DNA from 2 places in the Mesorhizobium sp. B2-6-4 genome. Region 2 is predicted to be linked to the other one. Evidence: riboswitches for the same ligand, from Rfam matches in the RefSeq annotation. Region 2 holds a riboswitch; the other holds the start of a gene.
The links. Region 2 has a riboswitch for thiamine pyrophosphate ahead of thiB (thiamine ABC transporter substrate binding subunit). Riboswitches for the same ligand answer to the same signal wherever they lie in the genome.
Positions count from the first base shown of each region.

Region 1 (7,519 bases), on a different contig from region 2:
CAGCCTCGATCCCGACAATGCGGACGCCTATCTCGGGCGCAGCCGCGCAAGGACACTCAAGGGAGACAGCGCCGGAGCGGCGGCGGATTGCCTGCGCGCCATCGAGCTTGATCCGACGCGGGCAGGAAGCTGCGGCGCTCAGCTTGCCGCCGACCAAAGCAAGCCGGCACCGTTGCCGGACACCCAACAGCAAAAGCAGCGAGCCGTCGTTCCGGATATCACTGCCACCCAAGACACGCTGGCCGCAAGGGTTCTGGAGGCGACCGATCCGCGCGCCCTCGAAGCGATCCTTGGCGGCGATGCCTTCCTGGACATGGGCAAGTACGATCAGGCGATCGGCGCCTACAACAAAGCGATTGCGCTCGATCCGAACAACCGGTTCGCCTATTACGGCCGCGGCAAGGCCCAGGCCGCCAAACGCGTTTACGAGCAAGCGATCGCCGATTACGACACGGTCATCCAGCTCGCCCCCAATTTTGCTGCGGCTCATTCTCGCCGGGGCCTCGCCAAGATCACGTCAGGCGATGCCGAAAGCGCTCTTGCCGATTGCAGCCGGGCTTCAACACTCGATCCAAAGGCGCGCGACGCCTACTTCTGCATCGGCATGGCCTGGCACGCCAAGGGCGACGCGGGGCGCGCGATTGCCGCCTATTCGATAGCCATCGAGATCGATCCGAAAGACGACGCCAGCTATTATGGGCGCGGCATGGCGCGTGCTGACATGAAGGACTATGACGAGGCAATCGCCGACTTCGGCCAGGCGATCAAGCTCGATCCCGACAATCGCGATTACGCGGTCGCCCGCAAGGCGGCTGTGGCTGCGAAGGGACAGGGCGATATGGCGGCCGCCACGCTCGGCGCCGTCAGCTCGGCGGCGGCCACCGCCAGTTCAGCCGCCGGTTCGGCCGCACCGAGCGATACTGATTCGGCCGCCAAGGCGCTTTTCGCCAAGGGTCGGAGGCTGTATGAGAAAAATGACTATGACGGCGCCATAGCCCTGTATGGCAAGGCGATCGCACTGGTCCCGGCATTTCATGACGCCTATCTGGCCCGGGCCATGGCTTGGGAGGCGAAGAACGATTATGCTCATGCTGTTGCCGATTACACGCAGGCGATCGCGATCAATCCGAAGATAGCCGAGACCTACTACAGTCGCGGCCAGAACCTCAGTTTCCAGGAGAACTACGACGGGGCGTTTGCCGACTTCGAAAAGGCCATCAATCTCAACCCCGCGGACGCAAGGGTCTATGCCGATCGAGGCCTCCTGTGGATGGGAGGGCACGAGGACGTCGCCGCGCTGCGCGATTTCGAAAAGGCCATCAGCCTCGATCACAAGAACCCCTTTGGCTATTTCGGTCGAGGCGTGATCCGAACCAGCAGAGCGGACTATGAAGGGGCCATCGCGGATTTCAGCCAGGCGATAAGGCTCAAGCCGGATTTCGCAACCGCCTACGAGGCGCGGAGCCGGGCGTGGGAAGCCAAGGGCAACCGCAAGCGTGCTCAGGCCGATCGCAAGAAGGCACTGAGCCTTGGGGTAGATTAGACGGGCTTTTCGGGAGGGTGCGGATTTTTCGTTGGAGTGGTTTGGGCGTAATGGCAGTCGCCGCTCTGTGCTTTATTGCCTTAAAGGTTTGCCTTGGGCGCAGCTCTGACGAGACTGACGAAAGGCAATCAGCTTGAGCAGCGCTGGCGCCCGATGCGGTTTGATCCCTACCCCAGATAGAAGTTACTGAAATAGTTGCCAAAATCCGGTTGCCGGGCAACGGGCTCGCCGTCCCCGTTCCGGAGGATGCCGGCGGCGAAGAGATAGGAACCGATCGCTTCCATCTTGGCCGGGTCCATGCTGCCTATGGCGCCGTTTTGCCGGCGCAGATAGTGCCCGTCGATCAGCGTCTTCAGCGAGGCGTGGATCAATGCCGGATTGGTCAGGGCACCCTTGTTGGCCGCGATCAGCAGTGTGGCCGCTTCTTCGGGATGATCGACGGTGAACTGGTAGCCGCGCCGCGTTGCCCGTATGAAGCCCGACGCCAATTCCGGATTTGCACGCAGATACGCATCGCTAGAGGAGATCAGCGTGGTGTGCTCGTCGGGCACGCCGTAGTCGGCATAGACGAAGCTTCGCTGTTTGACGCCTTTCAGTTCTGCCTCGACGCCTTCCCAGGTCGAGACCTCCAACGTGAAGTCGACCGAACCGTTGGCCAGCGCCTCATAGGCGGACGTGCCGAGCGTCACCGTTTCGAAAGCCCCCTTGCCGCCGTCGTGACGGATGATGGTCGAGATCAGCGCGTTTTCCCAGGCACTGCCGAAACCGCCATAGGTCAGGCCGTCAAGATCCCTGGGGGTTTTGATCTCGTCACGCGCTGCATTGAACACCAGCCGTCCGGTTTCGGACTGCACCACGGCATAGACCGCCTTGAGATCGGCGCCGGCGGTTTTCTGGGTGAAGAGGCCGATGGAGCCGTTGATGCCGAAATCGGCAACGCGGTTGGCAACCAGCGTGCCTGCACCGGTATCGCTGTAGGGCAGGATGTCGACCTCGAGGCCGGCCTCGCTGTAAAACCCTTTGTCGCGAGCGACGAACAGGCCGATATGGTTGGTGTTGACCGTCCAGTCCAGCGCCACCGTTACTTTCCGGGCGGCCGCCTGGGCAAGAGATCGGCCTGGCCGGGCTACAAGGGGAAGGCCGGCAGCGGCAGTAAGCAGCAAGGCTTGCCGGCGCGTCAGGTCAGTCATGGTCCGTGTCCTTCTGGTGGCTCGGGTTGAGGAGGATGTCGAGGATCTCGGCTTCGAGGGTGCCGGCCTGCCGTGCAGCGCCGCCGGCCAGTTCGCGTGGACGCGGCAGCGGCACGGTGATCTCAGCGACGACGCGCGCCGGCCGCGCCGAAAGCACATAGATGCGGTCGGACAGGAACACAGCTTCGCGCACGTCGTGGGTGATCAGCAGCGCCGTCCAGCAGTGGCGCCGCCACATCTGTTCCAACCAGCGTTGCATGGCGGCGCGGGTCAGGGCATCGAGTGCGCCGAATGGCTCGTCGAGCAGCAGCATATCGCGTTCCTGCACCACGGTGCGCAGCAAGGCCGCGCGCTGGCGCATGCCGCCGGAAAGCTGCGCCGGAAAATGCCGTTCGAAACCGGCAAGCCCGAATTCCTCGAACAGCGGAGCAACGCGAGCGCGGGCAGCCTTGCGCCTGACACCTTGCACCTCAAGCCCGAGTGTGGCGTTGTCAAGAATGCGCCGCCAAGGCATCAACGCGTCGCGCTGCGGCATGAAAGCGAAATGCCGGCCGTGGTCATCGAGCGGCTTGCCGTCGAAGAATATCTCGCCCTCGCCGTGAAGCGCGCCGGTCAGAAGCTGGAACAGCGTCGACTTGCCGGCGCCGGAGGGGCCCAGAATGGAGACGAATTCGCCGGCGCCGACGCTGAGCGAAATGTCGGCAAGCACGTCGAGTCCTTCGAAGGCCTTGCGCACATGTCGCAGTTCGAGCCGGTTCATCGCCACGGCCCCTTTCCTGCGGCCCGCCCGCCGGCGGTCCGTTCCCATGGCATGGCAAGGCGCTGGACCAGCATCGTCAGCCCGAACAGGACGAGCGTCAGCACGGCGCTGACGGCGACGGCGGCCAGCACCAGGTCCGGGCGGAAGTTGTTCTTGGCGTTGAGCATGTAGATGCCGAGGCCCTTCGCCGCGCCCGCATATTCGGCGAAGATGGCGCCCACGACAGCATAGGTGATCGAGATCCTGACACCGGCGAAGAAGTAGGGCAGCGCCGAGGGCAGCCGCGCCAGGACGAAGACACGCCAGCGCCCTGCCCCCATGGCGCGCAGCATTTGGCCGATCTCAGCCTCCGTCGCCTCATATCCTTCGGCCAAAGCCACCAACATCGGAAAGAAGGTGACCAGCGCCACCAGCATGATCTTGGGCATCAGCCCAAAGCCGAACCACAGCACCACCAGCGGTGCAATCGCCACCAGCGGCAAGGTCTGGCTGACCACGAAGACCGGAAAAAGGGCGCGCCGCAATGGCTGGGAGAAGTCGATCAATATCGACATCGCAAAGGCACCGCCGAGCGAACAGGCAAAGCCTGCGAGCGTGGCACGGAGGGTTGGCACGGCGTTATCGGCCAGCGCGTGCCGGTTGAGCATTGCCTGAGCGAAGACGCGCGATGGCGCCGGGAGGATTGTCGGCTTGATGCCACCAAAGCGCGCATAGAGTTCCCACGCGGCTAGCAGCAGCCCCACCGAAAGCATCGCCGGAGCGGTTCTGGCGATGAGGTCCACGATCGGACGCGAAGGGGCGGACGGGGAGGACACGCAGGTACCCGGAGCGGATGGCGCGGGGCGCGCCGTCAGACGGCGGTGGGGCTGTTGGCCGAGACGGTGACGTCGAGCGTTACGTGACCGGCACCCGGCCCGAAGCGGCAAAAGGCCTCGTTGAGTGCGGTAAAAATGGCGCCTGCGTCGCCGCGCAACTTTGTGCAGAAATGCTTGGAGCGCTCATATACGCCCGACTGCTTCAGGAAGTCGATGCAGCCATAGATCTCGTCCATGTGGTCGCCGGTGCCCATGACGTAAAGCGAGAACTGCGCCGCCGCCGGCTGGCCGGTGACGGCCACGCCGCGCACGGCGGCGATAGCCGCTTCCTTGCGCGGGCCGAGCGGCCCGGCAGGTCCGCCAAACGCGTCGGAGCGGCAGATCGGATCGTCCGGCTCGCCCGGGCAGCCGCGCGAGATGGCGGCCGAAAGCACGCAATGCTTGCCGCTGCGCGCTGCCGCCACGAACAGGTCGCGCATGGCAGGAAACAGCACCTCGGGCGGCCCGACAAGCAAGGTCGAGATATCGTCGGTCTCGATCCGCAGTCGATCACGATAAGGGTCCAGTGCCCCGAGCGCGCCAAGGATGACGCCGACAAAATCGCCGGACATGGGATATAGGGAAATCTGTGCGCCTGAAAACATCGCCCGCCTCGCTCCGCTGGTATTACCCAGATCAGCTTCTAGGGTCTGTGGGCTTGCCGCCCCCGTCTCAGCCCCGACCGTACGGAGCACCCCTGTGGATGGACGCGTTAAAGCACCAATCGGGCGGCTATGAAAGCTGTTTTTTCAGGACCATCGCCGGAAATGCATTGCGCCAGGCCTGATTTATGGGCGGTTCCGTCGGGCCCGGTCTTGAGGGAAATTTGTCCGGAACCTTAGCCACGACGAGTGGTTGTCCCTATAGTCGCAAACGCGACGAACTTCGTGGAAACGAGCGAAGACTTCACAGAAATGGAGACAAACCATGCTCATGAAAATCCTCGCAGCTTCGGCTCTTACCATTGGTCTCGCGACTTCGGCGATGGCGCAAAGTGCTGGCGGAAACGGCGCCAATAATGGGCCCGGCAGCGGCCAGTCGGTCACGGTCGACCCGAACACGCCGGCATCGCCGAACACGGTGGATCCTGGCACGACCGGCAGCACGACCGTCATGCCCGACGGCATGAATTCGAACGCGGACCGGAACTGTCCGGCCAGCCCACAAGGTGCTCAGCCGGATGCCAGCCACACCGCTCCGGGCACCGCTTCGCCGACCGTCAATGACAAGCATTGCGGCAAGTAGCCATTCGCCGAAACTGCTGGAGAACGCCACGGGGCGTCTGTTCCGTGGCGTTTCCGTCTCTTTATGTTTCACCCTCGCCGAACAGGCAGGCGCCTGAGACGTAAACCGCCATCGGCCTTCGTCTCGGTTCGGGCGCCGTCTACGAAACAGCCTTTTCGCGAACCGGCAGCTTCCAGCCCGGCCTGACGAAATGACAGGTGTAGCCGTTCGGGTATTTCTGCAGATAGTCCTGATGCTCGGGTTCGGCTTCCCAGAACGCGCCGGCCGGAGCCACCTCGGTGACCACCTTGCCGGGCCACAGGTCCGAGGCGTCGACGTCGGCGATAGTGTCTTCGGCGACGCGCTTCTGCTCATCGGTGGTGTAGTAGATCGCCGAACGGTAGCTCATCCCCACATCGTTGCCCTGGCGGTTGCGTGTCGTCGGATCATGAATCTGGAAGAAGAACTCCAGCAGCGTACGGTAGCTCACACTGGCGGGATCGAAATTGATCTCGATGGCTTCGGCATGGGTGCCATGGTTTCGGTAGGTGGCATCAGGCACGTCGCCGCCGCTGTAGCCGACGCGCGTGGACAGGACGCCCGGGATGCGTCGGATCAGATCCTGCATGCCCCAGAAACAGCCGCCGGCAAGCACCGCGCGTTCGCTTGCAGTCGCCATATCAAATCTCCCCAAAGCAACTCCGGGAAAGGTTGTAGCCGTTTCCGTCGGAATTGCGCACGATAAAACTGGAGGCCCGGCGCTATGACAGCCGCTCCAGGATTTCCCATAGATGGGCATTGTCGTCGGCTTCGTCCAGTCGATGGGCGCGTCCTGCTGCCGATCACCACGGACGCGCGGCGTCACTCCCCAGGCTTGAACCTGCGCACCACGACCTCGAATACGATATCCGAGATCCACATCGCGCAGACGCCGATGAGGAATGCGGCCGCCAGCGTCGTGGTGTCGTCATTGGCCATCGGCAGGCCCATGGCGCGGGAATACTGGACCACGGGCAGCGTCAGATAGGCGGCGGCTAGCGCGCCGCAGATCGGCGAGGCCACCATCTCGCGCGGTTTGTAGCGGTGGCGCGACAGCGCGCGCAATATGCCGCCGGAAAGGCCGGCGACCACCACCGGCACCTTGATGCCGAGCAGGTCGAAAATATCATGCATCATTTCATTGTCTCGCGATCAGGAAACAGAATGACCGATCCGGCACCGAAGATGAGCAGTCCCGGGGCAGCAGGGCCCGAATCGAGCGGCAATACGATCGTCATGGTTTCCACCCGCACAGTTTCTCGCCCTTGCGGTTGTGCGCCAGCAGCATCCGGACTTCCGCATCCGACAGCGCTGCAACGGCGGATGCGGACAAGCGCATCGGGCTCGAGACCGCGCAAAATCCGCCGGTGACGGTGGTGCAGCCGGCTACCGCGACAAGTGCTGCGGCCGCTGCGACAATCAATCCCTTGCCCATGACCTGAGCTCCTTTCGGGCAGTGGCGGCGGGCAGCGCGCCGATATCGTTGTCAACCTGATCGGCGACGTCGCGCGCCGCCGCCTCGGCCGCAGCCTGCCGGCTGCGTTCGGCGCGTTCCCCGGCAAGCCGCTGGCGAACACCCCAGCCAAACGCAGCGATGATGGCTGCGCCGATGCCGAAAACGGTCGAATTGCTGAGCAGGAAGGAGAGGAGCGCGCTCATTGGTTTGGCGCGTCCTTGACGAGATAGCCGACGGCAAAGACGGCCAACGGCAGCAGCGTGGCCCATGTCTCGGCATCGTACCAGGACGGCCAGACATTGCGTACGAAGACGCCCGAAATCGAAACGGCGGCGGCGGCGATGGTCGCGGCCGTCAGCTTGTTGGTCGGACGGATGGTCGGCTGGGTTGTCGTGGCCATGATCAGAACATTCTTTGCAAGGCGGCGGCGACGTGGTGCCAGGCGGCGTAGGC
Region 1 covers NZ_VFUE01000022.1:24,429-31,947, forward strand. The annotation lists gene FJ426_RS25380 (tetratricopeptide repeat protein) at 1-1,543, shown strand, start outside; gene FJ426_RS25385 (ABC transporter substrate-binding protein) at 1,711-2,733, opposite strand; gene FJ426_RS25390 (ABC transporter ATP-binding protein) at 2,726-3,493, opposite strand; gene FJ426_RS25395 (ABC transporter permease) at 3,490-4,245, opposite strand; gene FJ426_RS25400 (YkoF family thiamine/hydroxymethylpyrimidine-binding protein) at 4,344-4,952, opposite strand; TPP riboswitch at 4,943-5,056, opposite strand; gene FJ426_RS25405 (hypothetical protein) at 5,275-5,592, shown strand; gene msrA (peptide-methionine (S)-S-oxide reductase MsrA) at 5,732-6,250, opposite strand; gene FJ426_RS25415 (hypothetical protein) at 6,433-6,744, opposite strand; gene FJ426_RS25420 (hypothetical protein) at 6,845-7,045, opposite strand; gene FJ426_RS25425 (ABC transporter permease) at 7,030-7,269, opposite strand; gene FJ426_RS25430 (hypothetical protein) at 7,266-7,466, opposite strand; gene FJ426_RS25435 (glycoside hydrolase family 108 protein) at 7,469-7,519, opposite strand, start outside.
Region 1: linked by a shared signal. The riboswitch ahead of FJ426_RS25400 (YkoF family thiamine/hydroxymethylpyrimidine-binding protein) and the one ahead of thiB (thiamine ABC transporter substrate binding subunit) in region 2 are both predicted to bind thiamine pyrophosphate.

Region 2 (7,359 bases):
TTCTGGTCGAGCGTGGCGATCTCCAGATTGGTGCCGAGCCGCACCGAACCGGCATCCGGCTGCAATTCTCCGGTCAGCATCTTCAGAAGCGTCGTCTTGCCGGCGCCGTTCGGCCCGACGAGGCCGATGCGGTCGCCGCGCTGGATGCGGGTCGAGAACCCCTTGACCACGGTGAGGTCGCCAAAGCTCTTCTCGATGTTCCTGGCCTCGATCACCAGCTTGCCGGATTCGGCGGCGTCGCTGGCCACCATGGTCGCGGTGCCTTCGGCGCCGCGATGGCCGCGAAAACGCTGGCGCATGGTCTGCAATTCGCCCAGGCGGCGCATGTTGCGCTTGCGCCGCGCCGTCACGCCATAGCGCAGCCAGTGTTCCTCGCGCACGATCTGGCGGCCGAGCTTGTGCTGTTCGCGCTCTTCTTCCTCAAGCACCTGGTCGCGCCATTCCTCGAAATGGCCGAAGCCCTTATCCAGCCGGCGCGTCTGGCCCCGGTCGAGCCACACGGTGGCGCGCGAGACGCGCTCGAGGAAACGGCGGTCGTGCGAGATGACGATGAGGGCCGAGGAGGTGCGGACGAGCTCCTCTTCCAGCCATTCGATCACCGAGAGATCGAGATGGTTGGTCGGCTCATCGAGCAGCAGGATATCGGGCTCCGGCGCCATGACGCGGGCAAGGGCGGCGCGCCTGGCCTCGCCGCCGGAGAGGTCGCCCGGCTGCTCCTCGCCCGAGAGGCCGAGATGCTCCATCAGGTAGCTGGCGCGATAAGGATCGTCGGCGGGACCGAGCCCGGCCTCGACATAGGCGCGCACGGTTGCGAACCCGTCCATGTCGGGCATTTGCGGCAGATAGCGGACGGTCGCCGATGGCTGGCGGAACACCTCGCCGTCCTGCGGCTCGATCAGGCCGGCGGCGATCTTGAGCAGCGTCGACTTGCCGGACCCGTTGCGACCGACCAGCGCGATCTTGTCGCCGGCCGACGCAGCCAAGTCGGCGCCGTCGAGCAGGGGCGTGCCGCCGAAGGTCAGTTTTATTCCGTCGAGATTGAGAAGAGGCGGCGCCATGTCAGCTTTCTGGCAAGGGATAGGGATGGGCGAGCAGCAGCGCGCGCCCCGCTCCCAGCGCGATCTCGAGCCTGCCCTTGACCTCATTAGAGATGGTCAGCGATGAGCCGAACGCGACCTTGACGCGGTCAAGCGGCCATTTCGCGCCGGCGACGGTCAGCCCGGCAAGCTCGGAAAAACCCAGGATCGAGAACAGGGTGCCGTCTGTATAGTCGAAGTGGACCGTGCCGTGCGCCAGGGGCACGCCTTCCTGCGCGCCGCTGGTCAACAGCACCTTTGTCCCGGCCCCGGCCAGCCGCAGGGCGAGCGCCATGTGCAGGAAGGCATGGTCGGCGCGTTTGCCGCCGAAGGCGCCGGCAAGCACGAGGCTGGTCGCGCCGCGCTCCAGGGCGGCCGATATCGCGAGTTCGCCATCGGTGGCGTCCTTCTCTGCCGGGAAGGTTCGGCGCGGCACGGCGGCCAACTCATCCGGCAGGCCGGCGGGCACGGAATCGAAATCGCCGACCCACAGTTCCGGCACAAGGCCGAGCGTCCTCGCATGGCCGATGCCGGCATCGGCGGCGATGACGCGGGTCCCCTCGACCTGACGGTCGAGCCGTGGCGTGCGGATGAGGTCGCCGCCAAGCAGGATGGTGAATGTGCTCATATCGTGTGGCCCTTACCAGCCCGACAGCGGAAACGGAAGGCCGGCAAACAGCCACTTGCGCGGTTCACCGGCCGGGCCTATGTGTCGAGGCGCTCTAACGGGGTGCCGGACGCGATATTCGCGGACCGGCTGAGAGGCAGTCTCGCCAACCCGCTGAACCTGATCCGGTTTGTACCGGCGGAGGGATTAGACGTTTCGGACAGTCCGACGCCTCAATTCCTTTAACCCGAACGAAGGAGGCGCCGATGCGCACGCTTTTATACGCCCTTGTCTCTGCAATGGTCGTGGTTCTGTCCGGGCCGGCCTTAGCCAAGGACAAGCTCACCGTCTACACTTATGAGAGCTTTACCGCCGACTGGGGCCCCGGCCCGGTGGTGAAGAAGGAATTCGAGGCCGAATGCGGCTGCGATGTCGACTTCGTCTCGGTTGCCGACGGCGTCGCGCTGCTCAACCGCGTCAAGCTGGAAGGGGCCGCGACTAAGGCCGACATCGTGCTTGGCCTCGACACCAATCTCACCGCCGATGCCAAGGCCACTGGCCTGTTTGCGCCGCATGGCGCCGTGACCGGGCTCAATGTGCCGGGCGGCTGGAACGACGACATCTTTGTCCCGTACGACTATGGCTATTTCGCCGTCGTCTATGACACGCAGAAGCTGAAGACGCCGCCCAAGGGCTTGAAGGAATTGGTCGAGGGCAGTGCCGACGACAAGATCGTCATCCAGGATCCTCGCACCTCGACGCCGGGCCTCGGCCTGCTGTTGTGGGTGAAGTCGGTCTATGGCGACAAGGCGCCGGAGGCCTGGGCCAAGCTCAAGGCGAAGGTCTTGACCGTGACGCCGGGCTGGAGCGAGGCCTACGGCCTGTTCACCAAGGGCGAGGCGCCGATGGTGTTGTCCTACACGACCTCGCCCGCCTACCACATGGTTGCCGAGAACACCGAGCGCTACCAGGCCGCTTCCTTCGAGGAGGGCGAGTATCTGCAGATCGAGGTCGCCGGCATCACCACGACGGGAGCCAAAAATCCGCTGGCGGAAAAGTTCATCGCCTTCATGACCGGGCCGAAATTCCAGGATGTCATCCCCGAGACCAACTGGATGTTCCCGGCCGGCAAGACCGACAAGCCGCTCAATCCGGCCTTCGACAGACTGGTCAAGCCGACCAAAACCTTGCTGTTCAGTCCCGAGGAGGTCGCGGCCAACCGCAAGGCATGGGTGGATGAATGGCTGGCGGTGATGAGCAAGTAGTTTGGTCGTATGATCGAATGATGAGTGCTCTACGGCGCCCTCCTCTGTCCTGCCGGACATCTCCCCCACGAGGGGGGAGATTGGCCGTCACGACGGCTTTCGCCAATTGGCGACGTCACAGGAGAGGGTGGAGCGCTGAAGCAGCCAATCTCCCCCCAAGTGGGGGAGATGTCCGGCAGGACAGAGGGGGGCGCGAAGGAACGCGACGCTCGCTAAAGATCCTTTGGGCGGCCCAGCGTGCAGCGCGCGTCTGACTCCCGCATCTCCGCCGGCATCCTCGCGCTTGCGGCGATCGCGCTGCTGATCGGCGGCGCGTTTGCGGGTCTTCTTTTCGAAGGCGCGAACGATTTCTCCGGAGCCTGGGCAGCCTTCGATCCTTATCTCCTGCGCGTCGTGCGCTTTACGTTCTGGCAGGCGGCGCTTTCGACGCTGCTGTCGGTGGCGCCGGCCCTGTTCGTGGCTCGCGCGCTGTCGCGGCATCCGCACTTTCCCGGCCGCGGCTTCATCCTCCAGCTCTTCGCCCTGCCGTTGGCGCTGCCGGCGATTGTGGCGGCGCTCGGCATCCTGGCGCTCTACGGCCGCGCCGGCTATTTCGCCGGCTTTCTTGGTGCCGTCGGCGGTTACCATTGGCCGGGCATTTATGGCCTCTCCGGCATCCTCGTTGCTCATGTTTTCTTCAACCTGCCGCTGGCCACGCGGCTGTTCCTCGAAGTGCTGCAAACCATCCAAGCCGACCAATGGCGGCTGGCGAGCCAGCTCGGCATGGGTGCCGCACCGGCTTTCCGGCTGATCGAGTGGCCGACACTGCGCGCCGCTCTGCCGGGCGTCGCCGGCCTGGTGTTCATGCTCTGCATCACATCCTTCACGATCGTGTTGACGCTGGGCGGCGGCCCCAGCGCGACGACGCTGGAGGTCGGCATCTACCAGGCGCTGCGTTTCGATTTCGATCCCGCGCGGGCGGTGGCGCTGACGCTGCTGCAGATCGCGCTGACCTTTGTCGTGGTGCTGGCGTTGACGCGGCTCGGCGCCAACACCACCGGTGACGCCAATCTGCCGGTGGCGCCGCGCCGCTACGTCTCGGCCGGCAGGACCGAGACCGCGCTGAATGCCGCGCTCGTCGTGCTGGCCCTTTTGTTTGTCGGCGGGCCGATGACGGCGACGCTGATGTCAGGCCTCGGCGCCGACCTTGGCCGTCTCGCCGGCGAGGCGGCGGTGCGGCAGGCGACGCTGACCAGCGCCGTGCTGGCCTTCCTGTCGGCGCTGCTGTCGGTTGCGCTGTCGCTTTCGCTCACCATCGCGCGCCGCGTGCTGGCCCTGAAGCGCCGCTCCGGTCCGCGGACCGTGCTCGAACACGCCACCGACACCGGCGCCGGCTTCGTCCTGGTCGTGCCGCCCATCGTCATCGGCGCCGGCTGGTTCCTTCTGCTGCGCCATGTCGGCGATGTCTTTGCCATAGCCCCGGTCATGGTCGTCACCGTCAATGCAGTCATGGCGATGCCTTTCGCCATCCGTGCCATCCGCCCCGCCTATGATGCGGCGAGCGAGCGCCATGAGCGGCTCTGCGCGCTTCTGGCAATAGCGGGCTGGGCCCGGTTGCGGCTGGTCGACTGGCCGTCGCTGCGACGGCCGCTGGCCACCGCCTTCGCGTTTGCCATGGCGCTGTCGCTTGGCGATCTCGGTGTCATCGCACTGTTCGGCAGTGATTCCGTGCAGACTTTGCCCTACCTTCTCCTGGCGCGCATGGGCAGCTACCGTACCGAGGACGCCGCCGGCCTGGCGCTGCTGCTCGGTCTGGTCTGCCTTGCGCTTGTGGTGGCGGCGAGCTGGCTGGGAAGGGGGGAACGAGACTGATGGCTGCGGGCGCCACCAATGGTGCGACAAGGGGAGCCGAGGTGCGGCTGGACACGGTCTCGTTCAGCTACGGCGACGCGCCGCTCGTTTTCGATGTCGATTTCGCCGCGTCGAAAATTACCGCCATCATGGGGCCGAGCGGCTCGGGCAAGTCGACGCTGCTCAATCTGGTGGCGGGCTTCGAGACGCCGCGAGCTGGCCGCGTGCTGATCGGCGGCGCCGATGTCGGCGCGGCGCCGCCTTCGGCGCGGCCCGTGTCGATGGTGTTCCAGGAAAACAATCTTTTTGCCCATCTTTCGGTCGAAGAGAATGTCGGGCTCGGCCGCTCGCCCTCGCTGCGGCTGACCGAGGCCGACCGCGCTGACATCGCGGAGGCGATCGCGCGCACCGGCCTCGCGGGCAAGGAAAGACGCCTGCCGCGCGAACTTTCGGGAGGCGAACGCCAGCGTGTCGCATTGGCGCGCGTGCTGGTTCGCAACCGCCCGGTGCTTCTTCTGGACGAGCCTTTCGCTTCACTCGGACCGGCCTTGCGCGACGACATGCTCGATCTTGTCGCCGACGTGCATGCCGAGCGTGGCATGACGCTGCTGTTCGTTACGCATCAGCCACAGGACGCACGCCGTATTTGTGAGGAGGTGGTGTTCCTCGACAAGGGCATGGTTGCCGCCAAGGGCAAGGCGGATGATTTCTTTGCCGGGGCTGGTCCTGAAGTTTTCCGGCGCTATGTTGGCACAAGCGCCTGGGAGGCTGGATCACGAGATATTGCCCGGAAGCGGACATAATTTACGCTCAAACCGGCTCCTGGCGACGGGGCGATTGCTTGCCATGACAGAGGTAGTGTGGCTAGGTCCGCCCCGTACCGGTTCGGTGCAGGCCGTGATTTGCCTGCGGCATCCGCCGCGCGTTGGTATGGCGTGGATGCTGTAATGCTTTGATTTGCGCATGAGCCCTTGCGAGGATCGCCCCGACTTTCGCGGGCATGCGCCAGACCCGAAAGGAAGCCGTTCTGCCGACCGGCACGGAAAGACCAAGAGGGAAAATGCTGGCGCGCTTTCTGGCGCTGGCTGGCTTTGTCGTAGCCCTGGCAAGCTGCCAGATGTTCACACCTCCGGAAGTCCAGGAATCCGGCTTCCAGCCTTCCGACAAACCGATCACGGTCGACAATGTCGCGGCCAATAACAAGTTGGCCGAACTGGCCAAGGCGCAGCATCCACGCATACTGGCGACCTATGGCGGCGAATATTCCGATCCCAAGCTCGAGCGCATGGTCGCCAAGGTCGTCGGCAGCCTGACGGTGGTGTCGGCCAATCCGACCCAGACCTATCGCATCACCATCCTCAATTCGCCCAACGTCAATGCCTTCGCGCTGCCGGGCGGCTATCTCTACGTCACGCGCGGCCTGCTGGCGCTGGCCAATGATTCGGCCGAGCTCGCCGCCGTCATCGCGCATGAGATGGGCCACGTCACCGCCAACCACGGCCTGCAGCGCCAGCAGCTCGAGGCCGAGGAGGGGCTCGCCACCAAGGTTGTTTCCGACGTGCTCGGCGACAGCCCGACCGCCAAGGCGGCGCTGATCCGCGGCAAGCTGAGACTGGCGCAGTTTTCGCGCAACCAGGAACTGGAGGCCGACGCGATCGGCATCAAGTCGATCGGCGAAGCCGGCTACGATCCTTACGCCGCCGGCCGCTTCTTGCAGTCCATGTCGGCCTACACTGATTTCCGCTCGATCAGCGGCGCCACCGACGCCAGCCTCGATTTCCTGGCAACGCATCCCAATACGCCGCAGCGTATCGACCTTGCGCAACGCCATGCCCGCCAGTTCGGCCCGCCGGGCGTCGGCACCCGCGATCGCGACGCCTTCCTCGCCGGCATAGACGGCCTGCTCTACGGCGACACGCCGGAAGAAGGCTATGTGCGCGGCGAGACCTTTCTGCATCCGGGCCTGGGCGTGTCCTTCTCGGTGCCGGAGGGCTTTATCATCGACAATTCGGCCGCCGCCGTGACGGCGACCGGGCCGGGCGACATTGCGATCCGCTTCGACGGCGTGTCGATCGACAAGAACCGTGCGCTGACCGATTATATCAGGAGCGGCTGGGTGGCCGGTCTCGATGATGCGAGCGTCAGGCAGGAAACGATCAACGGCAACGAGGCGGCGACGGCGCATGCAGGCGCCGAAGGCTGGCAGTTCGATATCGCGGTAATCCGCGCCGGCGGCCAGGTCTACCGGCTGCTGACGGCGGCACCATCCGCCAGCACGTCGCTCGACACCGTCGCGCGTTCCGTCAGCGGCTCGTTCCGCATTCTGAGTGCCGCCGAAAAGACGGCGCTGAAGCCGCTGCATATCCGCGTGGTCACCGTCCAGCCGGGGCAGACGATGGGTTCGCTTTCGGCGCAGATGGTCGGCGTCGACCGCAAACTCGACCTGTTCCGGGTGCTCAACGCGCTGTCGCCGGGGGCTGCGGTTTCGGCCGGCGACAAGGTCAAGATCGTCACCGACAAATAGCCGATAGTCGGCGCTGACCCGCTCTCTCGTTTTTGGGACGAGAAACTTCTAGAGCAT
Region 2 covers NZ_VFUE01000032.1:38,444-45,802, forward strand. The annotation lists gene FJ426_RS29640 (ABC-F family ATP-binding cassette domain-containing protein) at 1-1,058, opposite strand, end outside; gene FJ426_RS29645 (thiamine diphosphokinase) at 1,060-1,704, opposite strand; TPP riboswitch at 1,793-1,907, shown strand; gene thiB (thiamine ABC transporter substrate binding subunit) at 1,950-2,948, shown strand; gene thiP (thiamine/thiamine pyrophosphate ABC transporter permease) at 3,186-4,799, shown strand; gene thiQ (thiamine ABC transporter ATP-binding protein) at 4,799-5,581, shown strand; gene FJ426_RS29670 (M48 family metalloprotease) at 5,839-7,302, shown strand.